One region of the Kribbella speibonae genome, then DNA from elsewhere that is predicted to be linked to it. Evidence: riboswitches for the same ligand, from Rfam matches in the RefSeq annotation. Region 1 holds a riboswitch; the other holds the start of a gene.
What was found. Region 1 has a riboswitch for S-adenosylmethionine ahead of E0H92_RS16000 (aminotransferase class V-fold PLP-dependent enzyme). Riboswitches for the same ligand answer to the same signal wherever they lie in the genome.
Positions count from the first base shown of each region.

Region 2: it holds a riboswitch for S-adenosylmethionine, as region 1 does, so the genes downstream of both, thrC (threonine synthase) here and E0H92_RS16000 (aminotransferase class V-fold PLP-dependent enzyme) in region 1, are expected to answer to the same signal.

Region 1 is NZ_SJKC01000002.1:546,810-551,219, forward strand. Features, by position in the region: gene E0H92_RS15990 (DUF4184 family protein) at 84-875, opposite strand; gene E0H92_RS15995 (DinB family protein) at 906-1,421, opposite strand; SAM riboswitch class IV at 1,518-1,631, shown strand; gene E0H92_RS16000 (aminotransferase class V-fold PLP-dependent enzyme) at 1,649-3,013, shown strand; gene E0H92_RS16005 (prolyl oligopeptidase family serine peptidase) at 3,029-4,410, opposite strand, start outside.
Region 2 is NZ_SJKC01000003.1:113,155-117,564, reverse strand. Features, by position in the region: gene E0H92_RS21840 (caspase, EACC1-associated type) at 1-944, shown strand, start outside; gene E0H92_RS21835 (ubiquitin-like small modifier protein 1) at 967-1,242, opposite strand; gene thrC (threonine synthase) at 1,239-2,501, opposite strand; SAM riboswitch class I at 2,515-2,658, opposite strand; gene E0H92_RS21825 (helix-turn-helix domain-containing protein) at 2,724-3,689, opposite strand; gene E0H92_RS21820 (cation:proton antiporter) at 3,845-4,410, opposite strand, start outside.

The DNA of each region.
Region 1 (4,410 bases):
GGGTCGCCATATTGATCAGGCTACCCCGACTACCCCTTGAGTCCCATGTGTCACACGCCGATCACGCTGCCCCATCCGTAGCGTCACGACACGTGCGTTCGCCGTCGCAGCCGCTCCAGGTGCCACAGAACGACGTACCACGCGAGCGCGGCCAGACCGCCGGACACGAGGCCGGACAGCACCAGCCGTACGGCGGTCTCGCCCGCGAGCTCACCATCCACCCGGCCGAGTTCCACGACCGCACCGACCACCCCGAAGACGACCAGGGCGCCGAGCACGAGGTATCTCACCCAAGCGGGCACACCAGGTGTGACTGCCGATGGCGACGTACGGCGGTACCAGCGGTAGAGCCAGATCGCGAGGACGAGGCAGCCGCCGACCGTGCTGACGTACTGGAGGATGCGGTTCACGTCCCAGGCTCCCGTGACCTGTGCACGGAAGACGTCCGGGAACTGGCGGACGAAGTACCCGTCGCCGTGGGTGAAGGAATCCCAGACCACGTGAGTCAATGCGCCCAGGACGGCTGACAAGAAGGTCCAGAACAGGAGCGTGGCGCTGGGGAGGCGGGGTCTGCCAGGTGCAGGTAGGCGCGCGGCGAGCGCGGGTGGCGCGAGAGCCGTCAGGGGTCGCCTCAGGACCAACTCGAAGACGGCGAGGAGCAGGAGCGCCAGCAGCGGGTCGAGCCAGAAGGCTGAGGTGAACGTGTGGGTGAGCGTCAGGGTGAAGTTCCCGTTGATCTGCTGTGTGGCGATCCGGTAGATCGGGCCGACGTACAGCAGGTCAGGCGCCACCGCACCGGCGACCAGGGCCGACGCCACGAGAGGCCGGCGGACCAGTGGGAGGACGGCCGCAGGATGGGCGAGGGTGAACGGCACGGCGGCAGCCTAGAAGCGAAGCAGGTCTCGTTACGCGCCCGTGGTCCCGTCGAGTTGCTCCCGTAAGAGATCGGCGTGGCCGCAGTGGCGGCCGTACTCCCCGATCAGGTGGATGTAGATCATCCGCAGCGTCGACTCCGTGTCCTTGAACGTGAAGCGTTCGTCGAGCGAGTGACCCGCCGCAGCGTCGTCGGAGAGCTTCCACTCGGCGATCAGCCCGTCGTACGCCGCCTGCGCCTCAGCAGGGTCGATCAACTCGAAGTCCGCGTCCTTGCCGAGCTCCGGCGCGAAGAGCGGCTCGGCGGGCTCGTCGGCGAAGTGGATGCGGAACCAGATCCGCTCGACCTTGGTCAGATGCCTGATCAGGCCCACCAGCGACAGGTTGGACGGCGGCGACGGCCGCTCGGCCAGCTGCTCAGCGGTCAGCCCTGCGCACTTGAAGAGCAGTGTGGTGCGGTAGAACTGCAGATAGCCGTGCAGCAGTTCCGCTTCGGGTGCGGTCAGCGAGCCGTCCGGTCGCTCGACGGCAGGTGCTCTCCAGGTCATCGAATTCCTTGTCTCGTCCCACGATGTGTGCAGCCATCTCATCACATGAGATACGCACTGGCGGTGCCCGTAGCCCGTTCGTTACCGTTCTCGGCAGGTCATGAGTGTCAGCGACAAGCCCCGGCTAGCTGGCCGGCAACCCTCCTCCGCGGTGGGGTGCCCCGGGTGAAGACCAGGCCGTGCGGATACCCCGCTCGGCAAGTGCGGACTTCCCTGGGAGCAGCATCATGTCGATCCTGTCCATTCTCGAGCCGGCCAGTACGACGTCTCCGCGGCCGGCGATCGCCCGGCTCGCGACCGGCAGCATTCCCGCCACGGTCGGTTCGGACCTCCTGGTCCCGCTCGCCGACGGGCGGGTCACCGACTACGCGAACTTCGACCACGGTGCGAGCGCGCCGTGTCTGGAGTCCGTCCGGGCCAGTGTCGAGGCCGCGCTGCCGTCGTACGCGTCGGTGCACCGCGGCAACGGGTACGCCTCGCGGATCACCACCCAGTGGTACGAGCGGGCGCGCGCCGAGGTGCACGCCTTCGTCGGAGCCCGGGCGGACGACCAGGTGGTCTTCACCCGGCAGACCACCGACGCCTTGAACCTGCTGGCCCGCGCAGTGCCGGCGGACGCGACCGTGATCGTGTTCGAGTCCGAGCACCACGCGGCGCTGCTGCCCTGGCCGGCCGAGCGGACCGTACGCCTCGCCGCACCCGCGAGCCCGGCCGAGGCTGTGACCCGCGTCGCCGACGCGCTCCGCCAGGCGCCCGAGGGCCCGCGGCTCGTGGTGATCACCGGCGCGTCCAACGTCACCGGTGAGATCTTCCCGATCGCCGACATCGCCAAGGTGGCCAAGGCGCACGGCGCGCGCGTCTGCCTGGACGCCGCGCAGCTCGCCCCGCACCGCCCGGTCGACATCACCCTCCTGGATGTCGACTGGGTGGCGCTGTCCGGTCACAAGCTCTACGCGCCGTACGGCGCGGGTGCGCTGATCGGCCGCGCCGACTGGCTCGACGCCGCCGACCCGTACTTGCACGGCGGCGGCGCGACCCACGCCGTCACCAGCGACACCGTGGTGTGGACGACCGGTCCGGCCCGGCACGAGGGCGGCTCCCCGAACGTCATCGGCGCCATCGCGCTGGCGAGTGCCTGTGCCGCGATCAGCAAGCACCGGGACGCGATCGAGCAGCACGAGCGCAGCGTGCTGGCGCGTCTGCGCACCGGCCTCGCCCAGATCCCGGGCGTCACGACGTACTCGATCTTCGGTGAGGACGCGGACCGGGTCGGCACCGTCTGTTTCACGGTCGCCGGTCTGACCTCGACGCTGGTGTCGGCGGCGCTGAGCGCCGAGTACGGCATCGGCGTCCGGGACGGCAAGTTCTGCGCGCACCCGCTGGTCGGCCACCTCCTCGCCGGCTCCCCCGAGCACGGTACGGCGGTCCGCGCCAGCCTCGGCCTCGGGACGACCCGTGAGCACGTGGACCGGCTCGTCGGCGCCGTACGCACGCTCGCCACGACCGGCCCGCGCACGGAGTACACGGAGAGCGCCCACGGCTGTCAGCCGGCCGACGACCCGCGGGACCTTCAGGCCCCGCGGATCTGGTAGCCACAAGCAGCCCTCCTACTGCTCAGGAGGTACGAGACCTACGTGGTGAGCAGCGAACGCCAGTAGGTCCGCCCACTCCGCCGCGATCATCGCGGCGGGCTTTCCGAAGCCATGGCCGGTGTTGACCTCGACCCGAGTCAAGACGGGCTGCGGACCGGTCTGGGCATGCTGCAGCGCCGCGATGAACTTGTGGCTGTGCAACGGAACCACGCGGTCGTCATGGTCGCCTGTGGTCACGAGAGTTGCCGGGTACGCCGTACCGTCGCTGACGCGATGCAGTGGCGAGTACGCCAGCAGGTCCTCGAACTGCTCCGGATCGTCCGGCAGACCGAAGTCGGACGCCCACGCCGCTCCCACGGTGAACAGGTGGAACCGCAGCATGTCCAGGACGCCCACACCGGGCAGCGCGACTGCGAAGAGGTCCGGCCGCTGCGTCATGACCGCGCCGACGAGCAGTCCGCCGTTGCTGCGGCCGTGGATGGCCAGCTGCTCCGGAGTTGTCACGCCGGTGTCCCGCAGGTGTTCGGCGACGGCGATGAAGTCGTCGAACACGTTCTGCTTGTTCTTGAGCCGCCCGGCGTCGTGCCACTCGGACCCGTACTCACCACCACCACGCAGGTTCGTGATGACCAGTACGCCGCCTGCCGCAAGCCAGGCCGGCCACCCGGGCCGGTAGTCGGCCTCGACCGGGATGCGGAACCCGCCGTACCCCCACATGAGCGTCGGACGCGGCGCCTCGAAGTCCAGGTCGGACCGGGTGATCAGGAAGTACGGCACGTTGCGGCCAGGAGCAATGCGGCGCGTGACAGTGACCTGTGGCGGCGTGAAGCCCCCAGAGCCACGGACCAGCTCCGGCAACGCGCGTACGTCGCCTGACCCGGTCGAAACGGCGTACGACAGCGTGGGGTCGGTCGTCGTCGACAGCCCGACGAACAGCTCGTCGTACTCCGCTCCGGCGTTCAGGCCGACCACTCCCCCGCCAGGTACGTCGACGACGCGCTGGCCGGACCCATCGAGCGCGTAGAGCGTCAGCACCGGCTGCGCGTCGACCAGCGTCAGCGTGGCCAGACCGTCCGCCGTACCGCGGACTGCCTGCAGTGTCGACTCTCCCTCCGGGATGAGGTCGGTGAACTCCCCGTCCAGCGTCGAGAGCACCACACGCCCGCGCGACGCGTCCCGGTCGGTCCGCAGGACGAGCTGGTCGCCGGACATCCGGACGAACGCGATCTCGTCCACGAACTCGTCGACGACCTTCACCGGCTCGCCCAGCCCGTCCGAGCTGATCGAGTACACCCAGAGCCGCGTGCTCGGGTCGGTGCCTTCGAAGATGTGGACGACCAGGTAGCGGTCGTCGTCGGACACCTCGGGCGTGATGAAGTACTGGTCGTTGTCCGGGA
Region 2 (4,410 bases), on a different contig from region 1:
AGCGTTGGTACCGCGAGTCGGCCGGACGGGCGCAGCCCAAGGGGATGGGCCAGCTCGGTAGGTTCTTCTACATTCAGGGAGCGTTCGACGAAGCCGAGTTGTGGTTCCGAAAGGCGGCTGAGGCCGGTGAATTGCATGTGGCCGAGCTACTGGGCGACCTCCTGACGAGACGCGGCGCCACCGACGAGGCCCAGCACTGGTATCGCACCGCCATCCGCGGCGGACGGACGCGCGGCATGATCGGGCTCGGCACGTTGCTCGAGCAGCAGGGCGACCTGGAAGCCGCCATCGCGTGGTACGGACGGGCAGCGGACGCCGGTGACCCGGAAGGCTGGACCTGCTTGGGGCTGTTGGCTGCTTCCGATGAAGGCCTGCAGGAGGAGGCCGAAGGCTGGCTCGGCAAGGCAGTTGCTGCGGGGGAGCCCAGGGCCTTGGTCGACCGCGGCATCCGGCACCTGGGGCGGAACGAGCAGGCAGCGGCAGTCCGGTGCTTCCGCGCAGCCGCGGAAGCAGGCAGCAACGATGGGATGGTGCGCCTCGGGCAACAACTCAACGAGGCCGGCGACACGGCGGAGGTACTGGGCGAGGCGATGCACTGGTTCCAGCGGGCTGCCAAGAACGGCGAGGGACAAGCCATGGTCGAACTGGGCAAGATGTACCAGCGGTTCGGCGACGACTCGACGGCCGAGGACTGGTACCGAAGAGGTCTCCGGGTGAACGTGGCGATCGGTATGCCCCCACTGCTCAAACTGCTCGTTGGCCGAGGCGACCGGAACGAGGCGGAGCGAGTATGTCGTACCTACGCCGAAGCCGGCGACATCGTGGGTATGGCCGCGCTGGCGATCTTCCTCGAGAGCCAAGGCCAGGAGGCAGAAGCCAAGCGCTGGCAGGCCCGCGCGGAAGCAGCCTCACCGAGGCCGGGCCCAGCGCCGTCAGGCTCCTGACGGCGCTCCAGAGACCTTGCGATCAGCCGCCGGCCACCGCGGGGATGATCGAGACCTGGCCGCCGTCTTTGATCGTGGTCTGCAGGCCGTCGGCGAAGCGTACGTCGTCGTCGTCGACGTACACGTTCACGAACCGGCGCAGCTCGCCCGAGTCGTCCAGGACGCGGCCCTTGATCCCCGGGTACGACGCGTCGAGGGAGTCGAGCACCTCGGTCAGGGTCGCGCCCTCGGCGGACACCTCGGACACGCCCTGGGTGTAGGGCCGCAGGATGGTCGGGACGCGAACGCTCACACTCACTGCAGGCCTGCCTTCACGAAGGCGTCGTACGACGCGGGGATGGTCACCTTGGGGCCGACCCGGTCGGCCACGGCGTCGAGCGTCTTCAGCCCGTCGCCGGAGTTGATGATGACGGTCTCGGCCTCGGGGTCGAGCTGCCCGGTCGCGATCAGCTTCTTCAGCGTCGCGACGGTCACCCCGCCCGCGGTCTCGGCGAAGATGCCCTCGGTCCGGGCCAGCAACTGGATGCCCTCGACGACCTCTTCGTCGCTGACGTCCTCGATCGCGCCACCGGTCCGGCGGGCGACGTCCAGCACGTACGGACCGTCGGCCGGGTTGCCGATCGCCAGCGACTTCGCGATCGTGTCCGGCTTCACCGGCTTGACCACGTCGTGGCCGTCGCGGAACGCCTGCGCGACGGGCGAGCAGCCGGTCGCCTGGGCGCCGTAGATCTTGTAGTCGGTGGCGTCGACGAGACCGAGTTTGCCGAGCTCGGTGAAGCCCTTGTCGATCTTGGTCAGCTGCGAACCGGACGCGACCGGGATCACGACCTGCTGCGGGATCCGCCAGCCGAGCTGTTCGGCGATCTCGAAGGCGAGGGTCTTGGAGCCTTCGGAGTAGTACGGGCGGACGTTCACGTTCACGAACGCCCAGCCCTCCTCCTCACCGGCGATCTCGGAGGCGAGCTTGTTCACGTCGTCGTAGTTGCCGTCGACCGCGACCAGTGTTCCGCCGTACACCGCGGTGGTGATGATCTTCGGCCGTTCCAGGTCCTTGGGGATGAAGACGACCGAGCGGATGCCGGCCCGGGCCGCGGCCGCGGCGACCGCGTTCGCCAGGTTGCCGGTGGAGGGGCACGCGAAGACCTTCATGCCCAGCTCGCGGGTGGCGCTCAACGCGCTCGCGACCACTCGGTCCTTGAACGAGTGCGTCGGGTTGCCGGAGTCGTCCTTCACCCAGAGCTTCTTGAGCCCGAGCTCACGGGCCAGGTTCTGCGCGTCGACGAGCCGGGTGTAACCGGGCTCGGTGTTCGGGAAGCTGGCCACGTCCACGGGGACGGGCAGCAGCGGCTGGTACCGCCAGATGTTCTTGGGTCCGGCCTCGATCTGCTCACGGGTGATGGTCGGGTACTCGTACCCGACCTCGAGCGGACCGAAGCACTCCATACAGGCGTAGAACGGGCCGAGCGGCGACTTCGCCCCACAGGCGCGACAGCTCAGGTGCGTACCGTTGCCGAAGGCACCTTCACGGATCGTGTGGGTGGCGGCGGTCAGGCTCATGAGTGAGGTTCCCCTCTCATCTTCCCCGCGAACACCGGATCTCGGCGGCGGGACGGATGTGGCACCGTTCCACCGCGAGGCGCCCCGGGCGGGGGCTCGACGGGGAGGGTTGCCGGGACTTCAACGGGCCGTTTCCCTCAGTCCCTCTGGATGAGCTCCCCCGAGATTACCCAATCGGGTCCATATTGTGTCTTGTGATCCCATCATTCGAGACAGGCGATCTCAGCCTCGCTGCCGCTCCCGGAAGGTCCGGCGATACGCCGAGGGCGACGTGTGCAACTGCTTGCCGAAGTGGTGCCGCAGGGTGACCGGCGTGGCGAAACCGGCCGCCAGCGCGATCTCCTCCACCGGCGCGTCCCCGCTCTCCAGCATCGTCAGCGCCGCCTGCACGCGCTGCGCGATCAGCCACTTGCCCGGCGTCGTCCCGGTCGCCTTGGCGAAGTGCCGCAGGTAGGTCCGCGGCGACAACCCGGCCTGCCGGGCCAGATCGGGTACGCCGATGGGCTCGGCGAGATGCTCCAGCGCCCAGCCGAGACTGCGGGCGACCGAGGCGTCATCGGGATCCGGCGGGACCGGCGATTCGATGTACTGCGCCTGCCCACCGGCCCGGTACGGCTGGATCACCAGCCTGCGCGCGACCGCGTTCGCCACCGCGGCACCGTGATCCTTGCGGACCAGGTGCATCGCCAGATCCAGCCCGGCCGCGCAGCCGGCGCTCGTCAGCACATCCCCCTCGTCGGTGTACAGCGGCTCCGGATCCACGAGGACCGCCGGAAAACGCTCGCGCAGGAGGTCGGCGTACCGCCAATGCGTGGTCGCGCGGCGGTGATCGAGGAGACCGGCGGCCGCGAGCGCGAACGCACCGGAGCAGATCGACACGATCCGGGCGCCGCGTGTGTGCGCGTGCCGGAGCGCCTCGATCAGACCGGGAGAGGTCTCGGCCCACGGATCCGCGACGCTCGGTACGACGACCGTGTCGGCGGCGGCGAACTCGTCGAGACCGTGTGGGCTGCTGAGCGTCGCACCGCCGATCACCCGGATCGGGTCGGGCGTCTCGGTGCAGACCTTCAGCTCGTACCAGGGCTGGTCGATGTCCGGCCAGACCAGGCCGAACACCTCGATGACGATGCCCGCCTCGAAGGCGGTCATACCGTCGTACGCGAGCACCGAAACCGTGGGCTGAGCCATGTCAAAATCTTAGCGATAGTCGTCGTTCACGCCACTTCTGCAGCGGCGTGCAGGCTCGGACGATGGACGCATGATCGAGAAGCTGAAGGAGTTCGCCGCCGGAATCCACGCCGCCTCCGCGATCCGCCACGGTGTCGAGCCGCCGGCCGCCGCGCTCAGGAACGCCGGTCCTCGAGCATCCGCATCAGCGGCGTCGCGGCAACGCCGTGCACAACCACACTCAGTACGACGGTGAACCCGACAGTCGCCCACAACCAGGGAAGGTCCGTGCGGAAGTCGGCGCCGGCGTACGCGAGATAGAACACCGACCCGACCCCGCGGACCCCGAACGCGGCCGTCACCCAGCGCTCGGAGCGGCGCATCGGGGTTCGGGCCAATGAGACCCACGCCGTCACCGGACGAATCACCAGCACCAGTAGCGATCCGAGCGCGGCGCCGGCCCAGGTCAACGGCGCGAGCAGACCGGCCGTGATCGCCACCCCGAGCAGCAGCAGGATCCCCCAGGTCAGGATGTGCTCGAGCTGCTCGACGAACCCGTGCAGCTCCGCATGGAAATCGTGACTTCGCTCGACCGCGCGCAGTGTCAGCGCCGCGACGAACACCGCGATGAATCCGTAGCCGTGCAGTACCTGCGCCAAACCGTAGACGCCGAGCGTCATCGCAAGCGCCAGTACGGGCTCGCGCGCGTCAGCCAGCCGGAACGTACGGGACGGCGCGTCGA